DNA from 4 places in the Salipaludibacillus sp. HK11 genome. Region 2 is predicted to be linked to each of the others. Evidence: riboswitches for the same ligand, from Rfam matches in the RefSeq annotation. Region 2 holds a riboswitch; each other region holds the start of a gene.

The links. A riboswitch is a leader RNA that binds a small molecule or an ion and turns the genes downstream of it on or off. The one in region 2 is predicted to bind cyclic di-GMP.
Region 1: another riboswitch for cyclic di-GMP. It lies ahead of ACM26V_RS05015 (anti-repressor SinI family protein); the one in region 2 lies ahead of ACM26V_RS19990 (flagellar assembly protein A).
Region 3: another riboswitch for cyclic di-GMP. It lies ahead of ACM26V_RS05705 (response regulator transcription factor); the one in region 2 lies ahead of ACM26V_RS19990 (flagellar assembly protein A).
Region 4: another riboswitch for cyclic di-GMP. It lies ahead of ACM26V_RS16210 (anti-repressor SinI family protein); the one in region 2 lies ahead of ACM26V_RS19990 (flagellar assembly protein A).

What each region holds. Positions count from the first base shown of each region.
Region 1 covers NZ_CP181045.1:956,190-964,219, reverse strand. Annotated here, with positions in the region: gene codB (cytosine permease) at 1-445, shown strand, start outside; gene ACM26V_RS05035 (cytosine deaminase) at 449-1,720, shown strand; gene ACM26V_RS05030 (cupin domain-containing protein) at 1,955-2,851, opposite strand; gene ACM26V_RS05025 (MFS transporter) at 3,035-4,222, opposite strand; gene ACM26V_RS05020 (MarR family winged helix-turn-helix transcriptional regulator) at 4,215-4,700, opposite strand; gene ACM26V_RS05015 (anti-repressor SinI family protein) at 5,224-5,355, opposite strand; cyclic di-GMP riboswitch class I at 5,371-5,456, opposite strand; gene ACM26V_RS05010 (DUF2975 domain-containing protein) at 6,265-6,741, shown strand; gene ACM26V_RS05005 (helix-turn-helix domain-containing protein) at 6,753-6,980, shown strand; gene ACM26V_RS05000 (GNAT family N-acetyltransferase) at 7,128-7,658, shown strand; gene ACM26V_RS04995 (AAA family ATPase) at 7,814-8,030, opposite strand, start outside.
Region 2 covers NZ_CP181045.1:4,204,788-4,212,817, reverse strand. Annotated here, with positions in the region: gene ACM26V_RS20025 (MFS transporter) at 1-108, shown strand, start outside; gene ACM26V_RS20020 (hypothetical protein) at 239-859, opposite strand; gene ACM26V_RS20015 (DUF2628 domain-containing protein) at 971-1,873, shown strand; gene csaA (chaperone CsaA) at 2,003-2,335, opposite strand; gene ACM26V_RS20005 (BCCT family transporter) at 2,730-4,604, shown strand; gene crcB (fluoride efflux transporter CrcB) at 4,656-5,033, opposite strand; gene ACM26V_RS19995 (fluoride efflux transporter FluC) at 5,030-5,437, opposite strand; cyclic di-GMP riboswitch class I at 5,641-5,727, shown strand; gene ACM26V_RS19990 (flagellar assembly protein A) at 5,775-7,826, shown strand; gene ACM26V_RS19985 (methyl-accepting chemotaxis protein) at 7,886-8,030, opposite strand, start outside.
Region 3 covers NZ_CP181045.1:1,121,763-1,129,792, forward strand. Annotated here, with positions in the region: gene ACM26V_RS05695 (hypothetical protein) at 87-131, shown strand; gene pfkA (6-phosphofructokinase) at 336-1,295, shown strand; gene ACM26V_RS05705 (response regulator transcription factor) at 1,447-2,142, opposite strand; cyclic di-GMP riboswitch class I at 2,255-2,336, opposite strand; gene pssA (CDP-diacylglycerol--serine O-phosphatidyltransferase) at 2,590-3,285, opposite strand; gene ACM26V_RS05715 (ribose-phosphate diphosphokinase) at 3,629-4,585, shown strand; gene ACM26V_RS05720 (alanine/glycine:cation symporter family protein) at 4,700-6,061, opposite strand; gene ACM26V_RS05725 (YveK family protein) at 6,298-7,002, shown strand; gene ACM26V_RS05730 (CpsD/CapB family tyrosine-protein kinase) at 6,995-7,666, shown strand; partial or broken gene ACM26V_RS05735 (polysaccharide biosynthesis protein) at 7,936-8,030, shown strand, end outside.
Region 4 covers NZ_CP181045.1:3,460,903-3,468,932, reverse strand. Annotated here, with positions in the region: gene glyA (serine hydroxymethyltransferase) at 1,601-2,866, shown strand; gene upp (uracil phosphoribosyltransferase) at 3,138-3,767, shown strand; cyclic di-GMP riboswitch class I at 4,050-4,151, shown strand; gene ACM26V_RS16210 (anti-repressor SinI family protein) at 4,185-4,361, shown strand; gene ACM26V_RS16205 (Crp/Fnr family transcriptional regulator) at 4,401-5,078, opposite strand; gene ACM26V_RS16200 (S8 family serine peptidase) at 5,431-7,806, shown strand.

The sequences.
Region 1 (8,030 bases), 1.9 Mb from region 2:
AGTACTCGGTCTAAATATTTGGACAACGAACGATAATTCCCTTTATGCTTCAGGACTAGGATTTTCTCATATAACCAAAATCGACAAGAGCAAAGTCGTCATTTTTAATGGATTAATCGGAACGATCTTAGCCATTTGGTTATACAACAATTTTGTCAGTTGGTTAACGTTTTTAGGATCGACTTTACCACCCATTGGTGCTATTCTTTTAATCGACTACTTCATTTTACGCCGGGCAAAATATTCATCATTTGCACAAACAAATTTTAAAACAGTTAATTGGGCGGCCATTATTGCTTGGGTGATTGGTGTACTAAGTGCGCAGTTCATTCCTGGGATAGCACCAATTAATGCCCTGATTGGATCGGCAGCTTCATTCCTTGTATTATCCTTATTACAAAATAAATATATTGAAACAAATACAACAGTAGAAAGGGTGAGTTAATTCATGATTATAGTTAATGCCAACCTTCGAAATAAAGAAGGTCTTTGGAACATTTTCGTTAAAGATGGGAAAATTAAGAAGATTTCACAACAAAAGATATCCGAAGAAAATGAAGAAGTAATAGATGTTGATTCAGCTCTTGTCTTACCTCCATTTATCGAACCTCATATTCATTTGGATACGACATTAACGGCCGGACAACCAAAATGGAATCAAAGTGGAACCTTATTTGAAGGGATTAAAAATTGGTCAGAAAGAAAAGAATCATTAACAATAGAAGATGTTAAAAAACGAGCAAAAACAGCATTGAAATGGCAAATCGCTCAAGGAATTCAATATGTTCGCACACATGTTGATGTGACAGATCCTACCCTGACAGCATTGAAGGCACTATTGGAAGTAAAGGAAGAAATGGCCTCACTTATCAACCTGCAAATAGTTGCCTTTCCACAGGAAGGGATTTTATCCTTTCCTAATGGGAAGGAGTTAGTGGAAGAATCTCTGTTAATGGGGGCAGACGTCGTGGGAGGGATTCCACACTTTGAATTCACTAGAGAATATGGTGTGGAATCTGTTAAAATCGCTTTTGAATTAGCCGAAAAGTATAATAAATTAGTTGATTTTCATTGCGATGAAATTGACGATGAACAATCGCGTTTCTTAGAAGTAGTTGCAGCCGAAGCATATCGATTAGGGATGGGAGAAAAAGTTACCGCAAGTCACACTACAGCAATGCATTCCTATAATGGCGCTTATACAGCGAAGTTGTTCCGTTTATTGCAGTTAGCCAACCTCAACTTCGTAGCTAATCCATTAGTGAACATTCATTTACAAGGTCGCTTTGATACGTACCCAAAACGACGCGGTATAACTAGAGTGAAAGAATTGTTAGAGGCAGACGTAAATGTATGCTTTGGCCACGATGATATTTTCGATCAATGGTATCCCTTAGGTACAGGAAATATGTTACAAGTTTTACATATGGGGCTTCATGTATGTCAGTTAACGGGGTATGAACAAATTGTCAATTCAATTGATTTAATTACTACGAACAGTGCTAAAACACTGAATATTCAAGAACAATACGGCATCGAAGAAGGCAAACCAGCTAATTTAATTGTTATGGCGTCCGAGAATGAGTATGATGCTGTTCGAAGGCAAACACCTGTCCTATACTCTATCCGAAACGGGTCTATTATTGCTGAAACTAAACCTAGTAAAACCAAAATTATCGTTAATGATTCAGAGGAAGTCATTACTTTTAAAAGCGAGTAGACATCTACTCGCTTTTAATAAAATAATATTGCATCCAGCAAATAACAAACCACATACTTCAAAATAAAAGGAGGTTTGTTCAACCATATTAACAATTCTAATTTCAATCATCTCAATACTCTTCGTTCGAACTATTCGGTTATTCCGGGTAGTTCATTTTCGTATGGAGTCGTGATTTAGACAATTATTTAGAGACTCGAAGGAAGCAGTAGAACCGTCCCTGCGCTTCTGTGATTATTCGGTTTCGATTGCGATGGCTTTTGTTTCATGAACGGTACCAAATGGATGTTCTGGTGGTGCATAGATGGAGTAAAGCTTAATTGTTTCATTACCTGTATTAGTTAGATTATGCCACTTTCCAGCGGGGACAAAGATCGCATAATCTGTAAAGACATTATCTTCAAAGTCTAAATTAAATTCACTGTCCCCCATTTGAACCAGACCTTCCCCTTGTTCCAAGCGAAGGAATTGATCAAGATGTGGATGTACTTCTAGACCGATGTCCTCACCAACACCAATACTCATTAAAGTCAATTGCAAATGCTTTCCTGTCCACAACGCCGTGCGGAACGTATCATTTTGCTTCGTAACTTTCTCCATATTAACGACAAAAGGTGCTGATCCGTAGTCTTTTATAGCATCATCATTTAAAGACCTTAATTGTGTCATATTCGCTCTTTCGCCAGAAGAAGCACGTAAAAATGCATGTTGGATCTCTCGATATTTAGTAATCAATGCGCTCTTTCTAAATTCTTCAGAACTCTCTACTCCCTTATCTTGAGCTATCTGTAATCCTTCTAGATAACTATCAAAACTCATGTTATTAACGTGATACGCAGGCTGCCTTCCAGTAAGTGAGGAATAAAGGTTCGTAAATTGATATAAATGTTCCTTTTTGTTTTTTAAAGCATGAAGAATGTCATTTTTATGCTTTTCGGTTGGTGCCACTTTTGCTAATCGCTGATATAGCTCAATTGACGAAGCGACTCTTTTTATCCCAGTAAGAATAACTTCACTTTCTTGTTGCTCATAATCTTGTTGACTTCGTGACATATATTCTGAGTTATTTACTTGTGCGTTCGCGTTCGTGTAATAAGGATGCAGATACGGATTTGGCACATAATTATACACTTTGTTCATCCCCTTTAATGATTTATACAGTAATCATATGCCTACCTCTTTAAAACGTACGTTTATTTTAATGCCTGATAAAATATGAACGATTTCCAACATTAATAAAAAAAGTGCTCGACCATATGATTGTCGCACACGGTCAAGCACGGAAAGAAATAAATGTACCATGTATTTTAAAATTCAGGAAACATTCTTATTTGTCAGCATTTGCCCCTTTTTTTTCAGAAGCATTACCTTAATCGCTATCGCTAGAAAAACTATCGCTACAAAAATCATGCTCCCTGACAGAAACATATACATAAACCGAATCGACTCATTGCCAAATAAAACACCTATCCCATCGAGAACAATTGGCGAAGAAAATTGTCCAAAAAACAGCATACTTGTAACAATCGCCATCGCTTGAACGGTTTGTGATTTCGGTACTTGACGTGATACTTGGTCAAATACAGTAGGTAAAATCGAGCCAAATCCAAACCCCATAAAACCAACACCTAGACCAATGAAGAATAAATGATTTGAAATAGCAACGATGAAAAAACCGGTACCCATTAGTAATAATTGGAATGCGATAAAATAAGTTTGAAATAATCGTTTAACTCTACCTAATAGTAATCCAGCAAAAAATCCTGCTGCTGTTGCTATCGATATAACAGCTCCTGAACTTTGTGAGTTGCCAATTCCTTCTTCTTGGATATATAAAGCCATGTTCGTAGGAACCGAATAAAATGCTAGAACGATAAAGAACATCGCAGCTCCATAAGCGTATAGTTTTTTGGGTAATGGTGCGACCGTCATACCTGGCACTTTCTTCTCAGGCCTCGTAGTCGGTAAATATAATAACACAACAATTGCTGCAACAATAACTAGACTATAAACGCTGAATGCCATCCTCCAACTCACCGCAGCTAAAAAACCTGACATTAGAAACAGTACAACGCCACCTAGATTATTAGCAGCACTTACTTGCCCCATAGTTGCAGTTCTCTCTTCTCCATCAAAAAAATCAGCGACAAGTGCCGTCGATATTGGCATCAGCAATCCAACACCTACTCCTAATAATGCGCGACAGAGTAGCAGAAGTTCTATACTTGATACCAAGCCCCCTCCTAATCCACCAATTAAGTAAAATAACATTCCGACAAAGAGAATATGTTTCTTTGAAAAGCGTCTTGTTAAATGACTAGAAACAAATATGAAAGGAATTATCATCACAGAAGGTATCGTTAATATTAATTTTATTGATGTTTCACTTACATCCGGAAAAGCAAGGGCAATGTCACCAAGTGCAGGAGATATTGCGGCTCCCGCCATTACAGTTAATAGCGAAACAGAAAGAATCGCCATTTTTAATAGAATTTTATTCATCTAACCCCAACTTTCTACCTGTTTCTTCATAAATCCAACTCGTTGTTACATTTTTGGATGCAATTTTTTTAAGAACACGCTTTGTTGTAGCAACATCTTCTTCCGCAATTCCTTCTGTCGCCTTAATTAATGTTATAGTAACAAGCTCCATTAGTTTCTCTTGTTGTTCTTTTCCTATCTCCGTTAAGTAAATTCTTTTACAACGCGCATCAACAGGATCTTTCCTTCTATAAATAAGTTCTCGATTTAACATATTTTGAATAAGTCGGGACACACTCGCTTGATCTTTGCCTGTTCGTTCTGCAAGTTCAAGTTGGCTAAGCCCATCTTGATTCCATAACTGAACTAATATCGTCCAATGTTCGGTAGTTACATTGAACCCATGTTCGGAAAATACTCGTTGCACACTAGTTGATAGAGATCGACCAGCATTAGCAACAAGAAAACCTAGCGAATCTTCTAACCTATATTCAGACACTGGACCATCTCCTTAATCACTTTTACTATCGTACAGGCAAAATACTTGTTTATGCAAGTATTTTGCTTTTATGTTAAGTCGGTATTCATTTATCATGCATAATACGGCGCTTCTTCTGTTGTATCTTTTTCGCTCTTTCTTTCATACAGCACAAGATGCCTAATCTTCTACATTATCTTTGCAAATCAAGTTTGCTTTCCGGAAAAGTTTCCTAGTAACCCGAAAATAAAAAAGACTATCTCCAATGATAATTTTGAGAAAGTCTCATTTCATATATATACTTGATAAGAATTTTTACCAGCAAGATAGCATCGTTAGACCTTTCGTCTAAATAAAATGCCTGATCCCCAATCCGCTAAATATTAACAGACTGGTGGACCAGACATTAGAATACTATATCTCTCCATCAATTTCAAAATAAATATCACCTAGAGAGTGTTTCATTATAATGAAAAATATCAACTTAATTATTTTAAATTTTCAGTCATTTATAACGCTTACAACAATAATAAAACAAAACTAGCTATACCGCCTTTTTTGATAAGAATTCCCGAATTTTCTCTATAGGAATTCCCATATCATATGCCTTTTGGATCAGTTCAACCCACTCATTATCTAGTTTTTCAACTGAATCATTAATAGAGCTTAGCATCATTTATCCCCCTGTTATTGAGGCAACCACAGCAATCATAGTCATTCAACCTTAGACCTGTGGCTTTGCGTCCTAAACTTTCGATTAGTTTGCCTTTATCTTTATTTTTGGTTCTATTATCATTGAAATAAGCATCTCTTTGGCTCATAATAAACAACAACTTATCGAATCAAAAAACAAAGGTTCACAGTTAATTGACCCTTTTAGACCGACATATTCTTATTATTTTGAGCTAATGACATAATTATTTCATTAAATACTATTCAGCTACAGATCAACAATGCTGAGCTTATTGTTTAAAAGCAGCAACTACTATCAACCTTATCAACTTCTAAAATACTAAGTCTAAAATGAAACAGTCAATACGTTCATAAAAAATGATTTACGCAGAAAAAGGATACAAGAAAGTGACAATGAAAAAATCACAGAAAAAGTAGGAATTAAACCTCCTTCAGTATATGCATTTTTTTAAAAATAAAGAAGATGTTTTCTCACATTTATATTTAATCACATTTTCACCTTCAACTAACTAATATTCATTAGGTAGAGCCAAATAGCTAGCCTCTTCGCTAATTCCCTTAAATTATATCACACAATATTTAATTTAACATAAAATTCAAAAAATAAGAACTTGATAAAAAATCTTAGATATTTCTTAACTAGTAAAATTGAAATAGAATTCACAGACAGACTAACTGAGACATTCATGCGAAGATTCTTCTCACAATGAAGTACAAAATTGCCGCTTTTCATAGTGACACTCGATCCTTGTTCTACAGGTGAATATCTCTACCGAAGAAGTAATCTTCCGAGTGCTACGAAAACATTTTTACTGATAAAGGATGTTTTTTTATTGTGAAACGATAAATTTAATGTATAATTTAAATTAAATAAATAAGTGAGGTGATTTTAATGAAACCTGGATCTACATTGTTTTTGAAAATTGCAGTTATTTTAATTGGAATCACGATACTTTCCTTGTGTATATTTTGGTTGCCTTGGATCGCAAGTGTTTCGACTGAAGCAGCACCAGAGTTTGCTTATTTGCAATATCCCGTCTTAATTGGTTTATATGTAACCTCCATCCCGTTTTTCTTTGCTTTGTATCAGGCTTTAAAACTTTTGGACTGCATAAAAAATAACGCTACATTTTCGGAATTGTCTGTAAAGGGCTTAATGAATATAAAATACTGCGCGATTGTAATTAGTATCTTATATGTCTTAGGTAGTTTATTTCTTCTTTTACAAAATGCTCTCCACCCTGGAATAGCAATTATAGGAATGACAATTACTTTTGCTTCTGTTGTGATTGCAGTCTTTACGGCGGTTCTCCAGCGATTGTTAGAGAATGCGATAACTATTAAATCAGAAAATGATTTAACAGTATGAGGTGAAAAATAATGGCTATTATCATCAATATTGATGTCATGTTAGCGAAAAGAAAAATGAGTGTAACGAAACTATCTGAAAGTGTTGGCATAACAATGGCAAACCTTTCTATTTTGAAAAATGGAAAGGCAAAAGCGATTCGACTATCAACGTTAGAAGCTATTTGTAAGTCTCTGGATTGTCAACCTGGAGACATCCTAGAATTCAGAAGCGACGAAGATGAGGGTCTTAAAAACTAGGTAGAAATGAGAGAATCTTCCCTTTAGTTATTTACTCATTTTTCTGGATGCGATACAATTAACCTAAATCTGGAAATTGAAGGGAATGAATCATGCGCAGATATCAATATTTTATCCCAATATAAAACTATAATGGAGGGAGAATTATTGATTACAAGTTTATTTACAGAAAGATTGTATTTAAGAAAAATGGTACCCGCTGATTCTGCTAGTTTATTCAAAATATGGTCTGATCCTGATATTACGAAGTTCATGAACATATCTAATTTTAGTAATGAAGGTCAGGCAACTGAAATGATTCATTACATTAATGCACTCTCTAAAGAAAATAAAGCGATACGTTTTTCAATCATTGAATTAACATCTAATGAAATTATCGGATCTTGTGGCTTTAATTATTTCGATTTTGAAAATGCTAAAGCAGAAATTGGATACGATATTGCCAAACAATCATGGGGGAAAGGCTATGCACCAGAAGCTATCTCTAGTCTCCTTAACTATGGATTTGAAACAATAGAGATGAATAGAATCGAAGCGAAAATAGAGCCTGGGAATATAAATTCAATAAAGGTCCTAAGAAAACTAAATTTCACATTTGAAGGGACACTAAGACAGGCTGAAAAAATCCATGGGAAATTTATTGATCTTAACATGTATTCCAAACTAAACACTGATTAATTGAACTGCCTCTATTTCACTGAAATAGAGGCATCCCTACTTTTTGAAGCTATATACAATAAAACGAAACTTCGATCACTTTCACCTTTCGCTGTCGAGTATAGAGAGATCTACCAATAGGAAGAAATGACAAAGTGGAGTCATTGAAGTTTTATTTACCTCAACACAAACTTCGTCTCACTGTGCCCTTCTTTCGACTTCCTCACTTCTAGCGTCGCTGGGATCACCTGCTTCATTTCCTGCACGTGCGAAATTACCCCGATCATTCGACCAGACTGCTGAAGATCAACGAGTGTATCGATCGCTTTTTGCAGCGACTCTTCATCAAGCGAACCAAAGCCCTCATCAATAAACATCGTTTCGATCGAAATG
Region 2 (8,030 bases):
AATTCTTTTTCAGAGGAATATTATTTAACAAATGAAGAGTTAAAGCAACAAGAAGAGGCTGATGCTAACGCTACCGCAGCTTTAGCACAAACAAAGAAGGCCCTTTAACTCACTTAATGTGGTGGTAATATAAAAAACACCTAGCTGAAAAATGAGCTAGGTGTTTTTTACTCCGGACAATTACATATCTTATCCCTATTTAAAAAGCTTTTTAAAACGGATAGTGTATCCTCATAGGTCATCCATCTATCATCAATTCTAATAATTGCTCAAAAACTTCATTATCATTAATCCCCGCTTCATTTTCCACATGTAAGTCATAATAAATTCCATTTAGATACCAATTAGCTTGCCATTCAGCATCTTGCCTCAATACCATTACAGGCTCATCAGAAATTTCCCATTTCTCTACTTCCTCGAATTCAGTTAATATATTGAGAAATCCGTTAGAGCTTAATTTAAAATCTGCGTAATGATCATAAGAGGTATGATAAAAGAGTTGACGTTGCGTTTCTTTATTCGCCGCCTGGTTAGCATTAAATTCTTCTATTACTTCCTCTGAAACTTCGTTCGTCTCTGCTTTCCTCCCAAATTTAAAATGATATCGATATGGCGTGCTCGCGTATTGATGGTTGTTCGGATTTTCTTCATCACGATAAGTCATTTCTACATTTGAAGAAACTGAAGTTACATCCCACTCTTCAGGATAATCAAACCTATCGTAAGTAAACGTTTCACTTATGAAATGATACGGAAACTCTCCATGAACCTCTGCTTCATTTTCTTGGTCATTCAGGTCACAACCTATTAGCAGGGTGAAAACGAACATGATAGTTAGAAAAACATATATTTTATTCATTTGTCCCACCCCTGTCCTGTGAAGAAAAATATAGTTTCGTTCTCTTTCTTTATCACTGTCTATTATTAATGATAAACTATACGTACGAAGAAACAAAGGAGCTAATTTGCTATGAGTCATTTTAATTCTGACAAACAAAAAGTTCATCTATCAAGTCAAAACCCATCTGTCTTCAGCATTGTCGAAAAAAACATTGGCTACTACAGTGAAAAATGGGAAAAACACCGTTCCCCATTAACCTACAGTGGATGGAACTGGGCTGCTTTTTTATTCACGCCTGCATGGCTTGCCTATCGACATATGTATACTTGGACGTTCGTATTTTTTTCACTCTATTTTTTAAGTTCCGTCTTCGTTGCATTTATACCATACCTAATTCACATAGGCTGGCTATCTGAACCATCTTGGGTAATGTGGACATTAGTCTTTCCGCTATTAATAAATATTTTTTTTGGATTAAAAGGCAATGCATTATATACGAATCGGATCATCCAACTTATTCAAATGAAAGAAAACCAGGTTTCCAAACCCAGTGCTCCTTTGTTTAATAAAACGGGCACTTCTTGGGTCAGTGCATTCATCGTTCCCATACTCATCTCGTTCTTATTGATTGTTCCTACCTATGCTGTTGACGAATGGACTTTTAATCCCGACCTTCCTTACGGTGCCTATATCTTTTCTGATAATGAACCGACACCAGCTGGCATCTTAGATGTAGAACAAAATCCTACTTTTTTAAAATATGACGCAAGAATTAATTTTCTTTATTATGGTGAAAAACCTGTTGATAACCAGACGTTCGAGATGATACTATTTTACAAAGATTTTAACGAAGAAAACAACTGGACAATCGAACGAGAGCGATCCTATAATCGTTTTTCGTCAAATCGTATTACGCTTAATTTAATTGATGCTGAAAACCCCGTCACTAAAACAGGCGACTATCGCCTAGAAATATATATTGACGAAAATTTAGAAGAGGAAGCAGAGTTCTCTATTCTTCCTCCAAATTAAACATAAGCGAATTTAATGTAGGACATCGAGTCAGGAAACTTAGAAAAGACAACTAAGTTTGAAAGTAGACAAGCAATTGTCTATTAACAGAGGCAGAATTATGCTCAACTGCCTTTTATCAATTTTAAATTAACTAATTTTTGTTCCATTCGGAATTATTTCGTCTACATTTAGCAACACGACATCACCTTTTTCCGGAATTCCGCCCAATACTAACACCTCTGAAGAAAACCCTGCGATCCTCATTGGTGGAAAATTGACTACTGCAGTCACTTGGCGTCCAACAAGATCTCTCGGTTCATAACGTTTCGTAATTTGTGCACTTGATTGCTTAACGCCGATTTTTTCTCCAAAATCGACTCTCAATTTGATCGCTGGAACTCTTGCTTCTGGAAATGCTTCTGCATCAATAACTGTCCCAATCCTCATGTCAATTTGCTGAAAATCTTCATAAGTTGCCACTACCTCACCTCTTTTTTATTAGTATATCCTATTTCATTTATTCCTTAGGAACATTCATACTACTTCTCTTTATTAAGACAATTTCCTTTTTTCTCATAATCCCTCTTTAAATATAGTGTTAAAGTAACAGGAATTGTCTAGATTATTACTTTTTCAAATGAATTGTTTCATTCTATAGACAAATGGGAAAATTAAATTTATGATTGCAAGTAGACTTTTTCAAGAAGGTTATGATTAGTAAGCTAGATGGTGGGTTTAAGTAAGCTTACTATAAATGACTAATGATAAAGTTATCGAAATATCCTAATAATATATGATGAGGTTGATTTTCAATTAATTGGGAGGCATTCAATACAGAGAGGGGGACATCCGTTTTTATTCGGATGGCACTATAATGGAAAAATATGAATACGAAACAAAAAAACCAAATATTGTTTTTTATATCTCTGCACCCTTAGTCTTATTATTCCTTATTTGGGGGGCGCTCGGACCTGGTTCATTAGCAGAAGTTTCCGAGACAGCATTAGCGTTTACCTTAGACACCTTCGGTTGGTTTTACATGTTAACAACAGCGATTTTTATCGCATTTGTCCTATTTTTAGCACTAAGCCCTTTTGGTAAGCTAAAACTTGGGAAACCAGATGAAAAACCAGAATATAAATTCATTACATGGTTGGGGATGTTGTTCTCCGCCGGTATTGGTGTGGGCTTTGTATTTTGGGGAGTTGCAGAACCTGTCCTTTACTTTTCTGATCCACACCCAGATTACATTGGTGCATCAGAAGGTGTTCGCGCTGCCGCTGGTCTCCGTTACGGAGTATTCCATTGGGCACTACACCCATGGGCAATCTTTTCTTTAGTAGCACTCACATTAGCCTATGTACAATTCAGAAAAGATCAACCAGCATTGATTAGTTCTGCTTTTCAACCTATTTTAGGAGACAGAGCGCATGGGCCTCTCGGAAAAGGGATCGACGTACTTGCTGTATTGGCAACGTCAACAGGTGTCGCTACAACGTTTGGTCTTAGTGCCTTGCAAATTACTGGTGGACTATCTTACTTAATCGATTGGATTCCAAATACCCCAGCGACGCAATTATCAATTATTGCAATCGTTACGGTCTTATTTATGTTCTCGGCCGCTACCGGTATCAACAAAGGTATTAAAATTTTAAGTACACTCAATATAACCATCGCTGCAATACTTTTACTTTTCGTTATCATTACTGGGCCAACATTGTTCATTGCGCAAAATTTTGTGACGACGGTCGGCGGCTACATCACAAATGTGACGCAAATGAGCTTGGATTTAAACCCGTTTGGTGACGGTGAATGGCTTGGCAATAATACGATCTTCTTTTGGGCTTGGCATATTTCATGGGCACCATTTATGGGGATTTTCATTGCACGAATATCTAGAGGAAGATCGATTCGTGAATTCGTTGCAGGGGTATTAATTGTCCCTTCTCTATTAGCAGCACTATGGTTTACTGCATTTGGTGGTACCGCCTTAGATATGATTTTAGGCGGCAATGATCAAATCGGTGGTCTTGTCCAAAATGACGTCGAGGTTGCCTTGTTTGCCATGTTAGAAAATTTACCACTTAGTACTTTCATGAGTATTTTGGCTGTGCTTTTGATTGTCGTCTTCTTTATCACGTCAGCAGACTCGGCTTCATATGTTTTAGGTGCAATGACGAGTGCTGGAAGTTTAGCACCTAAATTATCGATCAAAGTAATTTGGGGACTATTAATTGCAGGTACTGCAAGTGTTTTATTAGTCAGTGGTGGACTCGAGGGGTTACAAACCGCTTCCATCGTTGCCGCTCTGCCGTTTGCGATTATCATGTTGGTCATGATCTTTTCTTTATTACTGATGATGGGGAAAGATTTAAAAGCTGACAGACTCCACACCTCGAAACGTGAGCGCAAAAAAGTCAAAGAAGAAGTATACGGTGGGATGAAAGAAAACATCTACGATGACTTCAAAGATGAAGCGTACGACGAAATAAAAGATGATGTTTATGAACAAATGAAAGACGAAGCATATGATGATTTTAAAGATCAAGCCTACACAGAAATAAAAAAGGACGTCTATGAAAAAGTCAAAGATGAAGTATACGATGATATTAAGAAAGAAGTCTATGATGAATTTAAAGAGAAAATTTATGACGACTTACGTGACGATATTGGTGATCAATTAAACGGAGATTTGGAAGCAGATAAAAAAGACGAATCAGATCAAGATCACCAGAAGGATAAAAAATAATTCATAGTAAAAAACGCATGGTCCTAGGGATCATGCGTTTTTCATCTGCCTTTAAGTTATTAAAAACATCCCTAAAACAAACATAGCAATACATCCAGTTACTGAAAATCCAATATAAATTCCTAGCTCTCGCCACTTACTTTTATTCATCAAGCTAGATGCTTCCACAGTAAAAGTTGAGAACGTCGTAAAAGCACCAAAGAAACCGACTCCGAGTAGTAAAAATATTGGGTTATCATAGTCTACGAAAGGGGTTTCCTGATAAAGTAGCCCAAACAAAACTCCCAACCCTAATGAACCAAGTAAATTAACATATAGCATTGCGGTAGGAATCTTTCTCTGTTTTGTATTATTTTTGATCCATAAACCAAGCAAGTATCTACATACTGCTCCAGAACCTCCACCTAAGGCGACAATAAGGATGTTCACACTTTAACACCTGCTTTCTTCTTACCCGTTGCTACTCTCTGTCCAATAGCGATGCCAAGAAACGCTAGTGCAACTCCACCTAACAAAGAGACTGCAAGATACAAACTGGCTTGAAATAACGTCTCTTGCCCTGCTAAAAATACAGAATCTGCAGCTAACGTTGACATCGTCGTGAATCCACCACAAAATCCTACACCTATTCCTTCCTTCACAACAGGAGGAATTACTTTCACAACAATCCATCCTGTTAACACCCCAAGTAAAAAGCTACCCAGCAAATTTTCAATGACAGTCCCTATAGGGAAAAGTAATGTCATCGTTTGTAAATTGATGACATACCTAAGCAACGTTCCGAGTACCCCGCCAAAAAATATCGATATTATTATCCAAATTTTCAGTTTCATGGTAACCACCTTATTTACTAAATACTCACCTAGCTAGAGTATAGTTCTTTGTCACTAAGCATGACAAATGATTTCTAATGATCAAGAAGAAATTAATGCTCACGCAAACACAGCAATAATGTTTTAAGAGCTGAAATAAACGTTTTCATCATTAACAAAATAGAGTATGATATAAGTAGAAATTACTACAATATTACATTAACTGACGATAATGGCAAACCTATTGAAAAATAGTGGCGCAAAGCTACGGGTCTAAGGAAGACATCTTCTATGATCGCCGAGCTGCCGAAGCAGAAAAGTCTGCTTCTACAATTTATTTGAAGAGGTGGTGATTGCCTTGACTGAGTCATTGATATTTCAAGGTAAAAATGTGGATTCTGCCATTGAGAAGGCACTCCATCAATTAAAACTAGAAAAAAAAGATGTGCATATTGAAATTGTTGATCCAGGTTCTGAGCGCCTATTTGGACTCAATAGATCAAAGGCAAAAATCATTGTTTCTAAAATAGACAACTCTACAACTAGCGATCAAAATGATTCTGGATGGGAAGATTGGCTTAAAAAGGAGATTCAAGATCACCACTCATCCCCATCGCAAGCTACCCCTTTGTCAGACCTTTCTAACCAAAATTTACAAGGCAAAGCATGGGTCAAAGATGGTAGCCTCTACTTTCAAGACACAGAAACGAAAAAACCACTACTTGAAGTGCCACCGGATTTTACTGTTTTAAAAAATAGTGAGCCTGTAAAAGGTAGAACCTATTTAACTAATGGTGATTTATTAAAGTTCGACTTAGAGACAAAAGCGATTGAAACAAAGTGGTCGGTGAAGGTGGACCAGCAACACCAAGAGGTAACTCTAGCTGTTGAACCTGGTTATTATATTATCCCATCCATAGAAGACCACCCTCCTACTGACGTAATAAAGATTCAAGTCGCTCAAGCCACACAAGTTAACAACCAGCTTACAGAAAAAGATGTCTATGACCAATTAGAAAAAATGAAAATTACTGAAAATATTCAGCACGATCGAATCAAATCTGCATGTCAATCCAGCGAACCAGAATCATATATAATTGCTGAAGGAATGTTGCCCAAAGACGGCTCCAATGGAGAAGTTTCTTACTCTATCGACATTCACGAGCGAACAACACCCTTTTCTGAAAAAATCGATGGAAGCATTGATTTCAGAGAATCCATTTACATTCCTTCCATAGAGGAAGGAGAAATGTTAGCTACTATTATGGATCCGACTCCTGGAGAAGATGGAATAAATGTTTATGGTGAAAGTCTCAAAGCGAAATCAGGTGAGCCGGTCATTCTCAAGATGGGTAGTGGGATAGAATATTTGCCAGAAGAAAATAAAATTATTGCAATAACGAAGGGCAGACCGAAAGTAGAACAAATTGGCCAACTTGTACGTGTATCTATTCTACCAAAACTATTACATCGTGGCGATTTGAATATGGAAGACGGTAATATACATTTTGTCGGTGATGTTGAAATAACTGGTCATGTAAATGAACAAATGACCGTCGATGCAGAAGGATCTGCATGGATGCACCGAAATGTTTTTCATAGTTCTATTCAAACGCGAAATTCAATTACCATCGTAGGTAACTCGATTAATAGTTCACTGATTGCTGGTAAGAACAGTTTAGTTTTTGAAGAGATAGCTAAGAAACTAGAGCCATTCATTCACATATTTGAACCTTTCGTTACAGTGTTGAAACAATTAACTCAATCAGCTAAATTCCAGGACACGTATCAAAGCCAACAAGGATTGACTCCTGTTATTAAAGTGTTGGCAGAGACTAAATTTAAGGATTTAAAACCAACAACTACACAGTTAGTTAAAGCCATTAATGAAAGACAAGATTTACTCGACCGAAGCTGGCATACATTTGCGATAAAGTTATACAAAAGCTTTCTTGTTAACAATCACAATGTAATAAAATCAAATTCTGATGTTGATGATCTCATAAATGAAGCGCATAGTTTAATGGAAATATGTCAAAGCCCAATAGAAAACAATTCTTCTATTACTCTTAATTACTCAATGAATAGTGAGATTCATTGTAATGGAGATGTCTATATTCAAGGCAAGGGTTGTGTGAACACTTTCATCCATTCCGATGGAAGTGTAACCATTAAAGGGAAAACAATGGGCGGACGGATTCATGGCAAAGAAGGCGTTACAATTGAGCAAGCAGGTTCAGCCTCAGGAGTAAAAACATTCATTGAAGTCCCATATGACCAACAGATTAAAATCAAAGAAGTCATGGCAGACACTGTTATAAAAGTCGGTGACAAACAATATGTTTTCAAAAAGGATTACTTTGATATTCGAGCTCATTTGGATGAGAATGAAAATTTAGTATTTTATTAAATTGATATTGCGAAATATAATAGCCTGATGCGCTGCAAACCAGCACATCAGGCTATAAATTATGTGGTAAATTCATTAATTTTCTCTTGTAAATTAATAGCTATTTCACTTAACTCTTCCGCTGTCTTAGCTATTTCACTCATCGATGCCAATGACTGCTCAGATGTTGCTGCCACCGTGTTAGTACTCTCAGTCATCGTATTT
Region 3 (8,030 bases), 2.1 Mb from region 2:
CGAAACTCGGTGAACTAACATAACATATACTGTAAGTTATTATGATAAAGGCGGGTGATTCAATGTCTTTTATTCTTATTGTTGTCATGTTTGTTTTGTTAATCATCGTCGGGATTTCATATATGAAGTAACTTGGATCACAATTTAAACGAAAAAAAGTAGTTAATCATGTGACTGCTTTTTTTTGTTTTATTTAATAATTTTAATGATTTTCTTCGATGAATAGATAAAAAGCTGAAAGCGTTCTATAAAAAAGCTAGATTTTTTTTAAAATACTGTGTAACATAGAATATATGTTGGATGTCAGACATCAAATATATTTGGGGGACTTTAAAATGAAAAAAATTGGCGTATTAACAAGTGGAGGAGATTCTCCAGGTATGAATGCCGCAATACGTGCTGTTGTGCGTTCCGCTATTTATCATAATATTGAAGTGATGGGAGTCAATCGAGGGTTTCAAGGTTTAATTGATGGTGACATGACTCAGATGGAAGCGTCTTCTGTTGGAGATATTATTCATAAAGGTGGAACGATGTTGAAATCGTCTCGTTGTGAAGAGTTCAAAACTTTAGAAGGTAGAAAAATAGCGATGAAGAAATTACAGGAAAATAACATTGATGGACTTGTAGTTATTGGTGGAGATGGCTCATTTCAAGGTGCGAGGGAACTAAGCAATATGGGGATTAAGACGATTGGGATCCCTGGTACGATTGATAACGATTTAGCTTATACAGATTATACAATTGGATTTGATACTGCTGTTAATACAGTTTTGGAAGCGATCTCTAAAATTCGCGATACATCAACCTCTCACGAAAAGGCAACAATTATTGAAGTGATGGGGAGAAATTGCGGGGATCTCGCTCTTCATGCTGGAATAGCTGGTGGAGCGGAAATAATTATAACTCCTGAAAGACCAGTTGACATGGATGAAATAATTAAAAAATTGAACGATGGAAAAAAACGCGGGAAACTTCATCACATTATTTTACTCGCAGAAGGATCAGGCAGTGCTTCAAATTTAAAGAACCAATTAGCAAACGAAGCAGGGGTAGATGCAAGGAAAACAACGTTAGGTTTTATTCAGCGAGGTGGCGATCCATCATCATTCGATAGAATTTTGGGTAGTAAAATGGGGGTGAAATCAGTTGAACTGCTCATTGAAGGAGAAACGAATAAAGTGATAGGAATAAAAGATAATCATTTATTTTATATGAATATTACAGAATCTTTAGAAGTGAACAAAGAATTCGACAATGATTTGTTTCGTTTAACTGAGATACTTTCGATTTAATGACTAAAAAATTACACAGGCCATTGCCCTTCAAGTTGAGACACAAATTGGTAAATCCATAAGTCCAGGGGCAATTCTTACATATGCGAAGTAACAAAAAATAAAGCATGATTTTTATCATCATGCTTTAGTAGTTTTTTAGTAACAAAATTCACCTATAACAGTCTACCCATCCATATCGAATAGTTTTAACTGTAGCATCCGTTCGATCAGATGCTTTCATTTTCTTAAGTAGAGCACTAATGATTGTTGAAACGGTAGATCTGGCAAAATGCATTTTTTCAGCTATTTCTGAATTACTATGCCCATCTAAAAGCAGCTGTAGAACTTGATGATCTCGATCGGATAAATCAATTGAAATTTTATTTTTATTTAATATAAATTGTTTAATAGGTGTAGAGAATGACTTTTTGTGTATCAAATCTTTACTTAATTTTTTGTGCAACCCATGTTCTAAGATTACATCATGTTGTGCTAATCCGTCCATAACAAAGTCAAAATTATCTGTTAGAAAAGGTATCGTTACAATTCCATTAACGGGTAAAAGTAAAAATTTCAATAAGTCTGTGTGGAGTGGGCCATCAACGATGAGAAGATTTATAGACTGTTCATCGCCACATTTGGTCTGTTCTGCAAGAAATTGTTTTGTTTGATCGTCATAACCTTGTATACTATAAAAAGTCAAATTTCTTAAATCATTTTTAGCGGGAACTTTAGTTTTGGACTCGTAGATTTCAATAAGGTCGCTCATTTCTTTCTTAACCGAATCTGAAATTAAGTTCATTGGATCGTTAAATACAAGAGAATTTCGATCTTCTTCTAGGACCTTTACATTCATTTGTAACATGAGTGAACCTCCTTGTGTATAGTTTTTTCACTATAGTGAACTATACAAAGTCAGCAAACTGCCTCAATAAAGGAGCGAAAAAAAACACCCCTGTAACAGGATGTTCTCCTGAAACGGCAACTGGCTGGCGTAGCATTGCTTTAGCCCCTATAGTTTTGCGTCACTGTGTTTCCACAGTTTTGCCACTTACGTTTCAATTGTCAATTTAGTGCAAATACGATACCTAAGAACTACTACTATTAAATTTTACAACAATTATCTACAAATTTCAACAGAATTCTTATTTTATTGTAAAAGAGAGGGAATTTCCTATACGTTATGTTACTTTTAATACCCCTTAGTCAATAAAATAAACAAATTTTTATCAATAATACAGGACTTTTAAAGATAATCAACTTTCATATAAAAAAGACCACTGATTAATAGTAATCAGTGGTCTTTTTAGTATTACTTTGAATTCAATCTTTTTTTCTTCAATATAAAATGAATGAGCATAAATGCTAAATAAAGTAATATAGCAAAAATAATCCAATTTGAATATTCAATAGAAGCGTTGAAACCTGTTACTATAAGCATTGAAGCTAGCAATGCAGTTATAATAGTTCCATACTTTGGAATTGGCACTTCTTTTAAACTAGGGATTTTCAATTTACTGACCATCAAAACACATAACAATGTATAAATGACAGAAATAGCTGCTTGGGGAACGATAAAATTAAAGATTGTTAATAGTGCAATAATACCACCTGCTGCAGTTATTGGCACTCCTGTAAAAAAACCTTTTGAAGATGTTGTTTCTTCATCTATATTGAATCTTGCAAGCCTAATCGCACCGAAAAAAGGGAACATACCCGCAATCATAAGACCTATCATTCCCATATTGGAAAAGGTAGTACCAAACATTAAAATAGCAGGAGCTATTCCGAAAGTAACAATATCCGCTAAAGAGTCTAATTCTTTACCAAAAGCGGTTTCTACATCAAGTTTTCTTGCCATCCAACCATCCATACTATCTAACATCATTCCGATTAAGATGAAAATCGCTGCGTTTTGGAAATCACTCATGAATGCTGATCCAATAGATAAAAAACCGAAAATTAAATTTGACATCGTTATGCCATTAGGTATGTTTCTTCTTAACAAATGATCACGTCCAATCGAATCCTTTAATATCATAAACTGAATATTTTAAAAAGTATTTTATAGAATATAAACACATCCATTAAATTATACCTTTTTACCACTATTTATACAATTATCTAGTATAGATAATAGGAAGATCTAAAGCTTTAATTTTGCCTCAACATTAAACTTGCACTATTGTTATATTAGGAATTTATCGATTTTTGCTGACTAAAACTTAGCCATCGAATAAAATAGTGTTAAGAGGACAATAAATAATAAAAGGCTTTTATACGATTTACATCAACAGATGATAAATATTGTGATAGAATAGTTCAAAGATGATGAATTATGGAGGGGAAACATGAGCAATAATAGAGATTTATCAAAGATGAAATTATTTACACTGAATTCCAATCCACCTCTCGCTGAGGAAATTGCAGAGCATATGCAAGTTGAGTTAGGTAAATGTTCAATTAAACGTTTTGCAGATGGAGAAGTTCAGATGAATATTGAAGAGACGATAAGAGGTTTTGATACATATCTAATCCAATCAACAGCAGAACCAGGTAATGAATACTTAATGGAATTACTTATTATGATTGATGCTTTAAAGAGAGCATCAGCGCAGACTATTAATATTGTAATCCCTTACTATGGTTATTCAAGGCAAGATAGAAAAGCTCGATCAAGAGAGCCTATCACAGCAAAATTAATTGCTAATTTGCTGGAAGCCGCTGGTGCGACTAGGGTTATTTCGGTTGATTTACATGCTCCTCAAGTTCAAGGGTTTTTCAATATTCCCGTCGATCAGTTAAATGTTAATTCAATTATTGCGAATTATTTTCTTGAGAAAAAACTACAGGACATAGTTGTTGTTGCACCTGAAAATGCTGGAACGTCAAGAGCAAGAGCGCTAGCAAATAAACTTGATTGCCCAATTGCGTTTTTGGATAAGCAAAGAAGTGATGCTCCGGACGCAGTTCTTGGTATTAATGTTATTGGAGATATTGAAGGTAAGACAGCAATTATCATTGATGATATGATTGATACAGCAAGAACAGTAACATCTGGAGCACTTGCTTTGATGCAAAATGGTGCGAATGAAGTTTATGCGTGTTGTACTCATGGTGTTCTGTCCGAACCAGCTGTTGCACGAATTCGTCATTCGCAGCTAAAAGAAGTTGTAATTACAAACTCTATCTACCAAACGGAAGAAAAAAGGGATGAACGAATTACCTCTCTTTCTATAGGTGAGTTATTAGCCGAAGGTATCTTACGAGTTCATAATAACGAATCAGTTAGCTCATTATTTGATTAAGAAATAGGATTAATGTTTACAAGATTATATTAAGGGAGACAATTATATTATAATGATTGTCTCTTTTTTAAAAAACCTGCGCCTAAATTTTCAAAGGCACAGGTTTTTTAAATGTTAACTAGCTTTATTCTCTTCTGCTTTTTCTTCTTGACGTTTCTTTCTAAACTTCTTCGTTTCATTTACAACCACACCTGAGAGTAGTAGTAGGGCAACTAAGTTAGGAAAGGCCATAAGACCGTTCATGACATCTGCGAATCCCCAAACAACATCTAGGGAGACAACAGCACCAATGAATAGTGCAATAACAAATGCAATTCGGTAAGGCATCGCAGCTTTAATACCAAATAAATAGGTGAAACATTTTTCACCGAAGTATGACCAGCCTATTATTGTTGAAAATACGAAAAATAACAATGCAATTGCAACGATAATACCACCAAAACCTGGTAAGTATTGCTCGAAAGCCGCGGAAGTTAACTGAGCAGCAGAATCAAAATCATCTGCTCTTTCAAACACCCCACTCATTACAAGTGCCAAACCAGTAATTGTACAAACAATGATTGTATCAATAAATACTTGTGTCATTGAAACGAGAGCTTGCCTCGCAGGTAAATCAGTTTTCGCAGCAGCTGCGGCGATTCCTCCTGTACCAAGACCTGCTTCGTTGGAGAAGATACCTCGAGCAACCCCTTGTTGGATTACAGCCCCAACAGCACCACCCGCTACAGCCTGACCTGTAAATGCATCAGTGAATATTAGTGCAAAAGCACTTGGGACATCAGCGAAGTTACTAAGTACAATAAGCAAGCCTGCGCCAATATAAAAAATAATCATAACTGGTACGATAACACCAACAACTTTTCCGATACTTTTAATTCCGCCAATAATAACTAAAGCTACTAGAACAGCTAAGAATATCCCTGTTGCCCATACCGGAATATTGAAATTCTGACTTGCAACACCAGCTGCTTCATGAGACTGAACCATATTTCCTATCCCAAAAGCAGCGAACGCAGCAAAAGCAGCGAAAATGACGGCGAGCCATTTCAAGTTAAGTCCTTTTTCAATATAGTACATAGGGCCACCTGACATTTCGCCATTTTCATTTTCGACCCGGTACTTAACTCCGAGAATAGCTTCAGCGTATTTCGTCGCCATCCCTACAAAAGCGGTAATCCACATCCAAAAAACCGCACCTGGCCCACCAACAGCTACAGCAGAGGCAACCCCTGCAATATTTCCTGTTCCTACTGTTGCAGCTAATGCTGTCATTAATGCTTGGAAATGAGAAATATCTCCCTTAGATTTTGTGTCTCCTTTCTTAAAAACTAATGATAATGCATATGGCAGTTGTCGAAATGAAAAAAATGTTAAACGAATAGTTAAATAAAGTCCAGTTCCTACAAGTAAAAAGATTAATGGTAAACCCCAAACGACGCCACTTATTTCACCAATAATATTTTCAACTGTTTCCACTTGTCCCTCTCCTTTGTAAGTAGATTATGGAGCCTTAAAGATTAAGAATATTCTATCATAAATACGCGTAAATAAAAGTTATTTTATAAAATAATTCTTTATATAGGTAATTATGCTAATTTAAAGGTTGACTTGTTCGTTATTAAGAATTAATATGGAGATTATAAGATTTTGTCTTATAAATATTAAGGTTTATTTCATTTTTTAACTGCTATACATAAAGAGAGGAGAATTGTATGAATGATTTAGAGAAAAAAGAGATAGAAATAAAACCTATTTTAGAAGTTATAGTAAAAAGGTTGTGGATTGTTGTTTTATTGACGATATTCTTTGGTGGGGCAGGTACTTATTATAGTAATAGCACTCAGCCTGATCCGCTCTATTCAGCGACTTCAACTATTATTGTTGAAGAAAATGTCAATATGAATACGATGAAAGTCTTTATTACAGAACCTATTGTAATGGAAGAAGTAGTGAAAAAACTGTCTTTAAATATCTCAGCTTCTCAATTAAGTAATCAAGTTGAAGCAATTGACTTAGAAGATTCACAAATAATTCAAGTTAGTGTGATATTTGATTCTCCAGTAAAAGCGTCTCTAATAGCGAATACAATAGGTGATGTCTTTCCAGAGGTTTTAAATGAGAGGTTGGGTTATTCTGAAGTTGGATTGTTATCAGAATCTCTTGTTCATAATTCAATGAGCCCCATTAACCCTCCTAATAACAGTCTAAGTTATGCGAGTTTTGCATTAGGAATGATTATAGGAATAGGTGTCTCATTATTACTTAATAGTATAGATAATAAAATCAGGACGGAAAGGGAAATTGAAACGCTATTAAAAGTACCAGTTCTTGGCTCAGTATCTAATACCAAAAGAATACCTTACGTAAATAACATATTCAAAAAAAAGTCATCCTTGAGAGGTGAAACTATTGTTTAAAAAAAACATGTGGGAAAAATTACTATTATTTAACAACAAGTCGGAACCAAGACTATGGGATGATTATCAGCAAATTAAATCAAATATTGAATTCACTTCATTTAGAAAAGGGTATCAATCATTTTCAATCATATCTCCGCAGTCAGGAGAAGGTAAAACAATGGCTAGTTGTCATTTAGCTATGATTTTTGCGAGCGAGGGACACAAAGTTCTGCTAATTGATGGCAACCTAGCAAAACCAATGCTTCATCATTTATTTGAGGTAGATAATGGGCAAGGGTTGAGTAATGTACTTGTTGGTCAATTGAAACTTTCAGACGCAATACTTAAAACACGTTTCTCAGGACTAAATGTATTACCATCAGGGCCTGATTCTAAATATTCTAAAACGATGTTTCAGACATCAGCAATGGAATCACTTTTAGATGAAGCGAAGACTTCTCATGATTATATTTTTATAGATAATTCATCTGCCCTCGTTGGTAATACAGGTAAGCTCATATCTTCAAAAAGTGATGGGACTGTTTTAGTTATAAAGGACAAAAGAACGGATATAGATGAAATGATAGAGGCAAAAATTGCACTTGAAGCATACGAGGTAAATATTTTAGGAGTTATATTTATTGGAAAAAAGCTACCTATGATGAAAAGGGTATTCAGTTAATTTTTTTACACTTTTTCGTTCGTTATTGAGAATAGTTTTAGGTGATATCTCCTTACCTTTATAAATCGGAGGTACTCGATTTTACTGTGGGTTTGAAAAAACCTTAGACGCTAGTCGTCAATAGTATGGTGTGAGGAAGGGTTAAATGCCCGATTTGTTTTATTTTTACTCCATGTAACCTTATGCAAAGATTACATGGAGTAAAAATAAAATATTTTTTTAAAAATGAATTGGATAAATAACATTACTTATAATAAAAGGGGGATATCATGAGTAATAAAAGAAGAGTTTCATTTTTTCTCATTTTGGATTCTATCCTAATCTTATTTGCATTCATTTCAAGTTTCACGATTATAAATGAGCC
Region 4 (8,030 bases), 740 kb from region 2:
ATGCTATCGTATACTCTTAATTTGGGCAATCTGTGTGATTATTTTCGATTTTAATGTGATAATTAAGCTGTTATTTCACAATTTCTCCTCAGTGTCGGAACTACTTAGGCACAACACGGAGGATTTTTTTGGTTTGGGTATTGCCAGAAGAAACTATTTAATCTTTGGTGTAGTGGGAAAGGAACGGAGGTAGTTGTGACCCATGCGAGCTAATTCTAGAAAGGAAGGGTCACAAGAGAGAGCGAGTTGTGCCCCATGCGAGCTAATTCAGGAAAGGAAGGGTCACAAGAAGGAGCGTCTTGTGCCCAATGTGAACTATTTCAGGAAAGGAAGGGTCACAAGAGAGAGCGAGTTGTGCCCCATGCGAGCTAATTTCAGGAAAGGAAGGGTCACAAGCTGGAGCGTCTTGTGCCCCATGCGAGCTAATTCAGGAAAGGAAGGGTCACAAGAAGGAGCGTCTTGTGCCCCATGCGAGCTAATTCAGGAAAGGAAGGGTCACAAGCTGGAGCGTCTTGTGCCCCATGCGAGCTAATTCTGTAAAGGAAGGGTCACAAGAAGGAGCAGCTTGTGACCCATGCGAGCTATTTCAGGAAAGGAAGGGTCACAAGAAGGAGCAGCTTGTGACCCATGCGAGCTATTTCAGGAAAGGAAGGGTCACAAGAAGGAGCAGCTTGTGCCCCATGTGAGCTAATTCTGTAAAGGAAGGGTCACAAGAAGGAGCGTCTTGTGCCCAATGCGAGCTAATTCAGGAAAGGAAGGGTCACAAGAAGGAGCGTCTTGTGACCCGTGCGAGCTAATTCTAGAAAGGAAGGGTCACAAGAGAGAGCGAGTTGTGCCCCATGCGAGCTATTTCAGGAAAGGAAGGGTCACAAGAAGAAGCAGCTTGTGCCCAATGCGAGCTATTTCAGGGAAGGAAGGGTCACAAGAAGGAACGTCTTGTGACCCGTGCGAGCTAATTCTAGAAAGGAAGGGTCACAAGAGAGAGCGAGTTGTGCCCCATGCGAGCTATTTCAGGAAAGGAAGGGTCACAAGAAGAAGCAGCTTGTGCCCCATGCGAGCTAATTCAGGAAAGGAAGGGTCACAAGAAGGAGCGTCTTGTGCCCCATGCGAGCTATTTCAGGAAAGGAAGGGTCACAAGAAGAAGCAGCTTGTGCCCCATGCGAGCTAATTCAGGAAAGGAAGGGTCACAAGAAGGAGCGTCTTGTGCCCCATGCGAGCTAATTCAGGAAAGGAAGGGTCACAAGAAGGAGCGTCTTGTGCCCCATGCGAGCTAATTCAGGAAAGGAAGGGTCACAAGAAGGAGCGTCTTGTGACCCTTGGCGAGTAGAATTGGAAAGAAAGGGGCGCAAGATACAGCACTAACTAAATAAATGTATCTGCTTAGCGAAAGATAAACGCCAAAGCCGAAATGTTACAGCCATAATAGTCCGAAGATTCGTCATTTTTCAAATTGAAAACGAATTCATTCGTCTGACAAGTGGTTTGCCCTTTTACAATGGAGGAAGAACAGTATAAAATAAAGAACAGATTGAAAACTAGAACACGTATGACCAAGTATCAACAAAGTTAGCGTGAATGAGTTCAGGGAGGGTTTTGACTAATGGCAACAGAAAACAATCAAGCTTTAAGTCACGTAAGTGCGCAAGACAAGGATGTTTTTAATGCAATGCAAGATGAGTTAAAGCGTCAACAAGACAACATAGAATTAATCGCATCGGAAAACTTTGTATCAAAAGCAGTCATGGAAGCACAAGGATCTGTCTTAACGAACAAATACGCAGAAGGTTACCCGGGAAAACGATACTATGGCGGATGCGAACACGTAGACATTGTGGAAAATATCGCTCGTGATCGAGCCAAAAAACTTTTTGGTGCAGAATTTGTAAATGTTCAACCCCATTCGGGTGCACAAGCAAATATGGGAGTTTACTTTGCTTTTCTTGAGCAAGGAGATACAGTGCTCGGCATGAATTTGTCGCACGGTGGTCACTTAACACACGGAAGTAAAGTCAACTTTAGTGGGAAGCAATACAACTTCGTCGATTACGGTGTTAACAAAGACACTGGTCTCCTCGATTATGAAGATGTGCGTGCTAAAGCAATTGAGCACAAACCGAAAATGATCGTCGCTGGAGCAAGTGCCTATCCGCGTGAAATTGATTTTGCTAAATTCCGTGAAATAGCCGATGAGGTTGATGCATACTTAATGGTTGATATGGCTCACATTGCTGGATTAGTTGCAACAGGTGATCATCAAAATCCGGTTCCTTTTTCTGATTTTGTGACGACAACAACGCACAAAACCCTCCGTGGACCACGTGGTGGGATGATTCTTTGTAAAGAAGAATATGGAAAGAAAATTGACAAAGCGATGTTCCCAGGCCTTCAAGGTGGACCGCTTATGCACGTGATCGCTTCAAAAGCGGTCGCACTTGGTGAAGCACTACAAGACGATTTCAAAAAGTATTCTGCGCAAGTCAAAATGAATGCCGCAGCACTTGCCGCCTCTCTGAAAGAGGAAGGCGTCGATCTCGTCTCTGGAGGAACGGATAATCATTTAGTATTACTTGATTTGAGAGGATTATCTTTGACAGGAAAAATCGCCGAGGAAGCGTTGGACAAAGTGGGGATTACTGCGAACAAAAATACGATCCCGTTTGACCCAGAAAGTCCTTTTGTTACGAGTGGTTTGCGCATTGGTACGGCTGCTGTGACATCTCGTGGTTTTAAGGAGAGCGAATTGCAGAAGGTCGGTAAGATTATTGGCCTTGTGTTGAAGAATGTGGAAGATGAGAATGTGTTGAATAATGCGAAGGATGCGGTTCTTGAGTTAACGGGACGCTTCCCGCTTTACGCAGATGAATAAATAATTGATGAGCAGCTGTCGGTTTTTTGGCAGGTGCTCTTTTTTGTTGATGGGATTCTAAGTTGACTCTTGAATATAACTGTTGTTTTGTGTAGAATTTCTTAGGAGCGTGTAAGTGATTAATGAATCTTTTTGTACTTTAAGAATGTTTAACTTTGTTAAAGGATTAAAGTATAAGATAAACTAAGGCTTTCGCCATGAAGGATTTGGCGAGAAGCCAAGTTTTTCTAGTAAAAATAAATGGATTCTATCTATAAAGGAGCGGGTTTTAATGGGTAAAGTGTATGTGTTCGATCATCCTCTCATTCAACATAAGTTAACGTATATTCGCAAGAAAGAGACTGGTACAAAAGAGTTTCGCGAATTAACAAATGAGATTGCTGGGTTGATGGCTTTTGAAATCACGAGAGAGCTTCCGCTTCGTAATGTTGAGGTGGAAACGCCGGTAGCAATGGCGAATTGCCAGACGATTGCTGGTAAAAAATTAGGAATTATTCCGATTCTTCGTGCAGGGCTAGGTATGGTTGATGGCATCATGGGGTTAATTCCTGCAGCTAAAGTGGGACATGTTGGTTTGTACCGCGATCCTGAAACGTTGATGCCGGTGGAATATTATGTGAAGCTTCCAAAGGATATTGAGGAACGTGAATTGATTGTTGTTGATCCGATGCTTGCAACTGGTGGTTCAGCAATTGAGGCAATCAATGTCGTGAAAAAGCGTGGTGGGAAAAACATTAAATTGATGTGTCTCGTCGCGGCACCTGAGGGCGTTGAAGCGATGGAGAAAGCTCATCCTGATGTGGATATTTATCTTGCGGCGTTGGACGAGAAGTTAAACGACCACGGCTACATAGTACCAGGCCTAGGTGACGCTGGAGACCGCTTGTTCGGAACGAAGTAATTGGCGAACTTATCACGTTTAATAGCATAGGTTATCTTAGAGGAAAAGCAGACGCTTTTTCTCTTTCTTTGGTTAGACTGAAGCTTAGCGTATTCAGAAATTAGTGGAATGTGGTGTTGGTACAAATGGAATGTCTGCCGCATTGTTGAGATTTTTCATATATTTCAAAAAATGTAAGTTAGCTAACATCTTTTGATAGTTAAATTGTGTAAAATAAAATGAAAGATTGATTATCTGTCAATAAGAAATCCTTGATTTAAAGCACACAATCATTTTTCTTTTACTAGTAAAAGGCAAACCTGTCGAAAGGCAGAGACGCAAAGCTTTGGGTCTAAAGGTGCACCAAGTCGAGTAGCTTGCACCAATGATTGCCAGGCCTCCTTAGTTTAAAAGAATTATAGGAAAGGGGGCGTGGTGATGGTTAGAAAAAGTATTAACGCAGATTTGGACAAAGAGTGGCAGAGTTTGATGATCAAAGCAAAAAATCAAGGGATGACGGCAGAGGAAGTTAGAAATTTCCTTCAAGATCGAAGAAGTGCATTTTCTCGAAGCATTGTAGAACAGACGAAGCGACAAAAGAGCTCATCTGCTTAATTAAGCAGATGAGCTAATGAAGAAAATGATAAGACTTTGTTATCGATAATCAGCAACTTTCTCATTCATGTTTAATTGATAAAAACCATTTTTACGCCTAATAACATTGTTTTCTTCAAGATTTTTAACTATTAGACTAATCGTTTCTCTTGATGAGCCAACCATTGTTGCCAAATCAGCTTGAGTTAATTTTACTGAAGCAGTCAGCCAAGAGTCATCAGAAGTAGCTAGCGAATGAGTTAATTTGTTAAGGATGAAAAGCAATCTATCTTCGACTGGGTCCAAGGCAATTTTTTCACTTAATTGGTACGTATTTTGTAAGCGAACAGTTAAGATATCGAGTAGTTTCAAGGCGACTGACGGATTTCTAGTTAAAAAGAGGGTGAACTGCTCATTGCTTATGCAACAAACATGACATTCTCCTATCGTTTCTACATAATAGAAATCACTATCGGGAGATGATTTACCGATAGAGCCAAACATATTGCCATCAGTGAAAATATCGAGCGTAAATTGTTTGCCAGCTTGATTTACTCGGTACAAACGGACTTGTCCTTTTTTGAGAAGATAAACAGTGTTTGTTGGTGTATTCGGAGAGGCGACAATTGTTCTTTTTGGATGAATCATCTCCTTACTCATCTCTCCTAGCATAATCAGTTCTTTTTCAGGTAACTCCCTTAACAAGTTAAAATGAGATAATAGATTTAATTTGTCCATAACCACAACTCCTCAAAAAAATCAAAATACCCAATGCAGAGTATTATTTTACCATATTTCCTAGACGATTCCCCAATATTATTTGGAAAATTCAAGAGGTGCCTCTTTTTATGGTTGTAAAAAGCAGTGTGAGCTTGTTGAGTTTAACAGGATATGATATCGCTCGAATCCCTTAAAAGAAGGTTTCCCCAGACATTCCTGTGAACCAGCAACCGCACCCTAAGACTCACTCTGCAACTCCTCGCAACAAAACTCACCACCTTAACCAGTTACAATCTCATTTCAATGGATAAAAGAGCAATAAATAGTAAAAGATAGAGGGGCAGGAAAAGTGACGAAAGGGGATTTAATATTGAACAAACGTTTTAACCTTCGCTCTCTATATAAACAAATTAGTCTCATAGCGCTAATCATTCTTTGCCTCACCGCGGTACTATTTCCGCTTATAGGCAGCGCACAAAATGACACCTATGATCGACTCGAGCATCCGAGATCAATTGAAATCAACAACAGTAACAATAACAACGACGAACAAGAGACGATCACCTTTCCCGATCGGCCCGAAATTCACGATGGCGTCCTGCCGATCAGTACGACAAATGATCAACCAGCAATTTATATTATTGAAGCAAAAAACAATCCAAAAAAACTAGCAAAAAAAGTAGAACAAACGATAGAAGGTGCAGAACGAAGAAAGATGTTCAAGCACATTTTTAACGGATTTTCGATACAACTTTCCGAAGAACAAGCCAACAAAGTCGCAGCACTAGACGAAGTCGCAAGCATCGATAAAGTCGCATTCTATCAGCCCTACGTTGATGAAAGCATTCCATTTATCGGCGGAACTTCAGGGAACACGAACAGCCTATTTACTAGGGGAGACGACAACTTGACAGGTAAAGGTGTAAAAGTTGCCGTCATTGATACCGGCGTTGATTATGCCCACCCCGATTTAAAAGATAATTATCACGGAGGCTTTGATGTCATCGATCAAGACGACGACCCGATGGAAACAAAGAAAGAACAAGGGGTCCCGACCATCCATGGCACTCACGTCGCCGGAATCATATCAGCTAACGGAAAACTAAAAGGCGTTGCACCCGAATCAGAAATTCATGCCTATCGCGCGCTCGGACCTAACGGAATGGGCACAACCGAACAAGTCATCGAAGCAATCGAGAAAGCCGTCGAAGATGAAGTTGACGTCATAAACTTATCACTCGGCAACACAGTCAATGGACCCGATTGGCCAACGAGCAAAGCACTTGATCAAGCCGTCGAAAAAGGAGTAGTTGCCGTTACATCGAATGGAAACAGCGGGCCAAATTTATGGACAGTCGGCTCCCCAGGCACATCAGCAAAAGCAATTTCAGTCGGAGCATCAACACCACCAATGAAAGTCCCATACTTGATTACCGACACCGACCGCAAAACAGAAATCGTCGTTCAACCAATGCAAAACGCAACAAAATGGAAATTTCAACGCTCCTATCCAATCATAGACGTCGGCCTCGGCAAAGAAGAAGACTATGAAAACATCGACGTGAAAGACAAAATCGTTTTGGCGAAACGAGGGATTATCAGTTTTACAATCAAAGCGAAGATTGCGCTAGCAAATGGGGCGAAAGGGGTGATCGTATACAATCATCAGCCCGGCGAATTCGCCGGCATGCTCGAAGAACCCCTGGATATTCCAGTCATCAGCGTTCCAAAAGAAGATGGCGAACGACTGACAAATATCATTAAACAAAATGATCAAGAGCAGATTCGCACGATTTATCGTGAAGAAGAAGATCGCATCGCACCGTTCAGCTCTCGTGGTCCTGTCACACATACGTGGGAAGTGAAACCAGATCTCGTTGCCCCTGGAGTCGAAATTGACAGCACGATTCCAAGCGGATATTTGGACTTGAACGGTACGAGTATGGCATCCCCACACGTTGCGGGAGCCGCAGCTTTGCTCATCGAAAAATATCCAGACTGGTCACCTGAACAAATTAAAGCTGCCCTGATGAACTCCGCGAAAGTGCTGACTGATGAAGAAGGAAATCCTCATCCACCACACATTCAAGGAACAGGGAGAATTCAACTCGATCAGGCATTATCGACAGAAACACTCGTATATCCAGCGCAACTCAGCTTTGGACAGTGGTTGAAAACGGATAGTCGATTACAGAAAGACGTAACCTTGACGATTGAAAACCTCTCGGACGAACGAAAAAAATATACGATCGAACCACCCTTTGAGGTACCAGACGGGATTCAGTGGAAAGTTCCTTTCTCCGTTTGGATCGAGCCAGGTGAAAAAAAAGAAGTAGAGGTTAGCATCGATGTATTTCCTTCCGTTTTTGAAGCAGGAATCTACCACGACCGTATCTCGGTAAAAAGCGGAGATGATGTGACAGAAATCCCATATTTATTTTTTGTCGAAGAACCTAATTATCCAAGGTTGATGTCGTTTATGTTTGAAAATGAAACGGAGAAAAATCAGTATCATTATGAAGTGTATTTGCCAGGAGGTGCCGATGAACTAGGAATTGCCCTCTATGATCCTGATACATTTCAATTCATTTCCTATTTAGATGTCGAAGAAGAGGTCCACCGTGGCATGTTTGAAAAAGACCTCATCGTCGAAGAAGTGCCACCTGGAATCTACAAAGCATTAATATTTGCCAAAAAAGGAGATCAAGAAGACACCGTCGAACAAATGCTCTATCTTGGTGAATGACTAGTGCGTGACCGAGAGCAAAGTGTCTAAGTTTTTAGGGGGTAGCGGAATGGAAGGAGCCTATTAAATTGAGTGCCGCTAACCCTAGTACCTTTCTAAAAAAAAATTCTATGAATTGGTCTTGTTTTTAAAAACAACAAAAACCTTATGTAAATCATTGAAACATTAAAAAAATATATTTTCTAGGAATTTCACAACACACGAGAGCAAAAATTATGTATAAT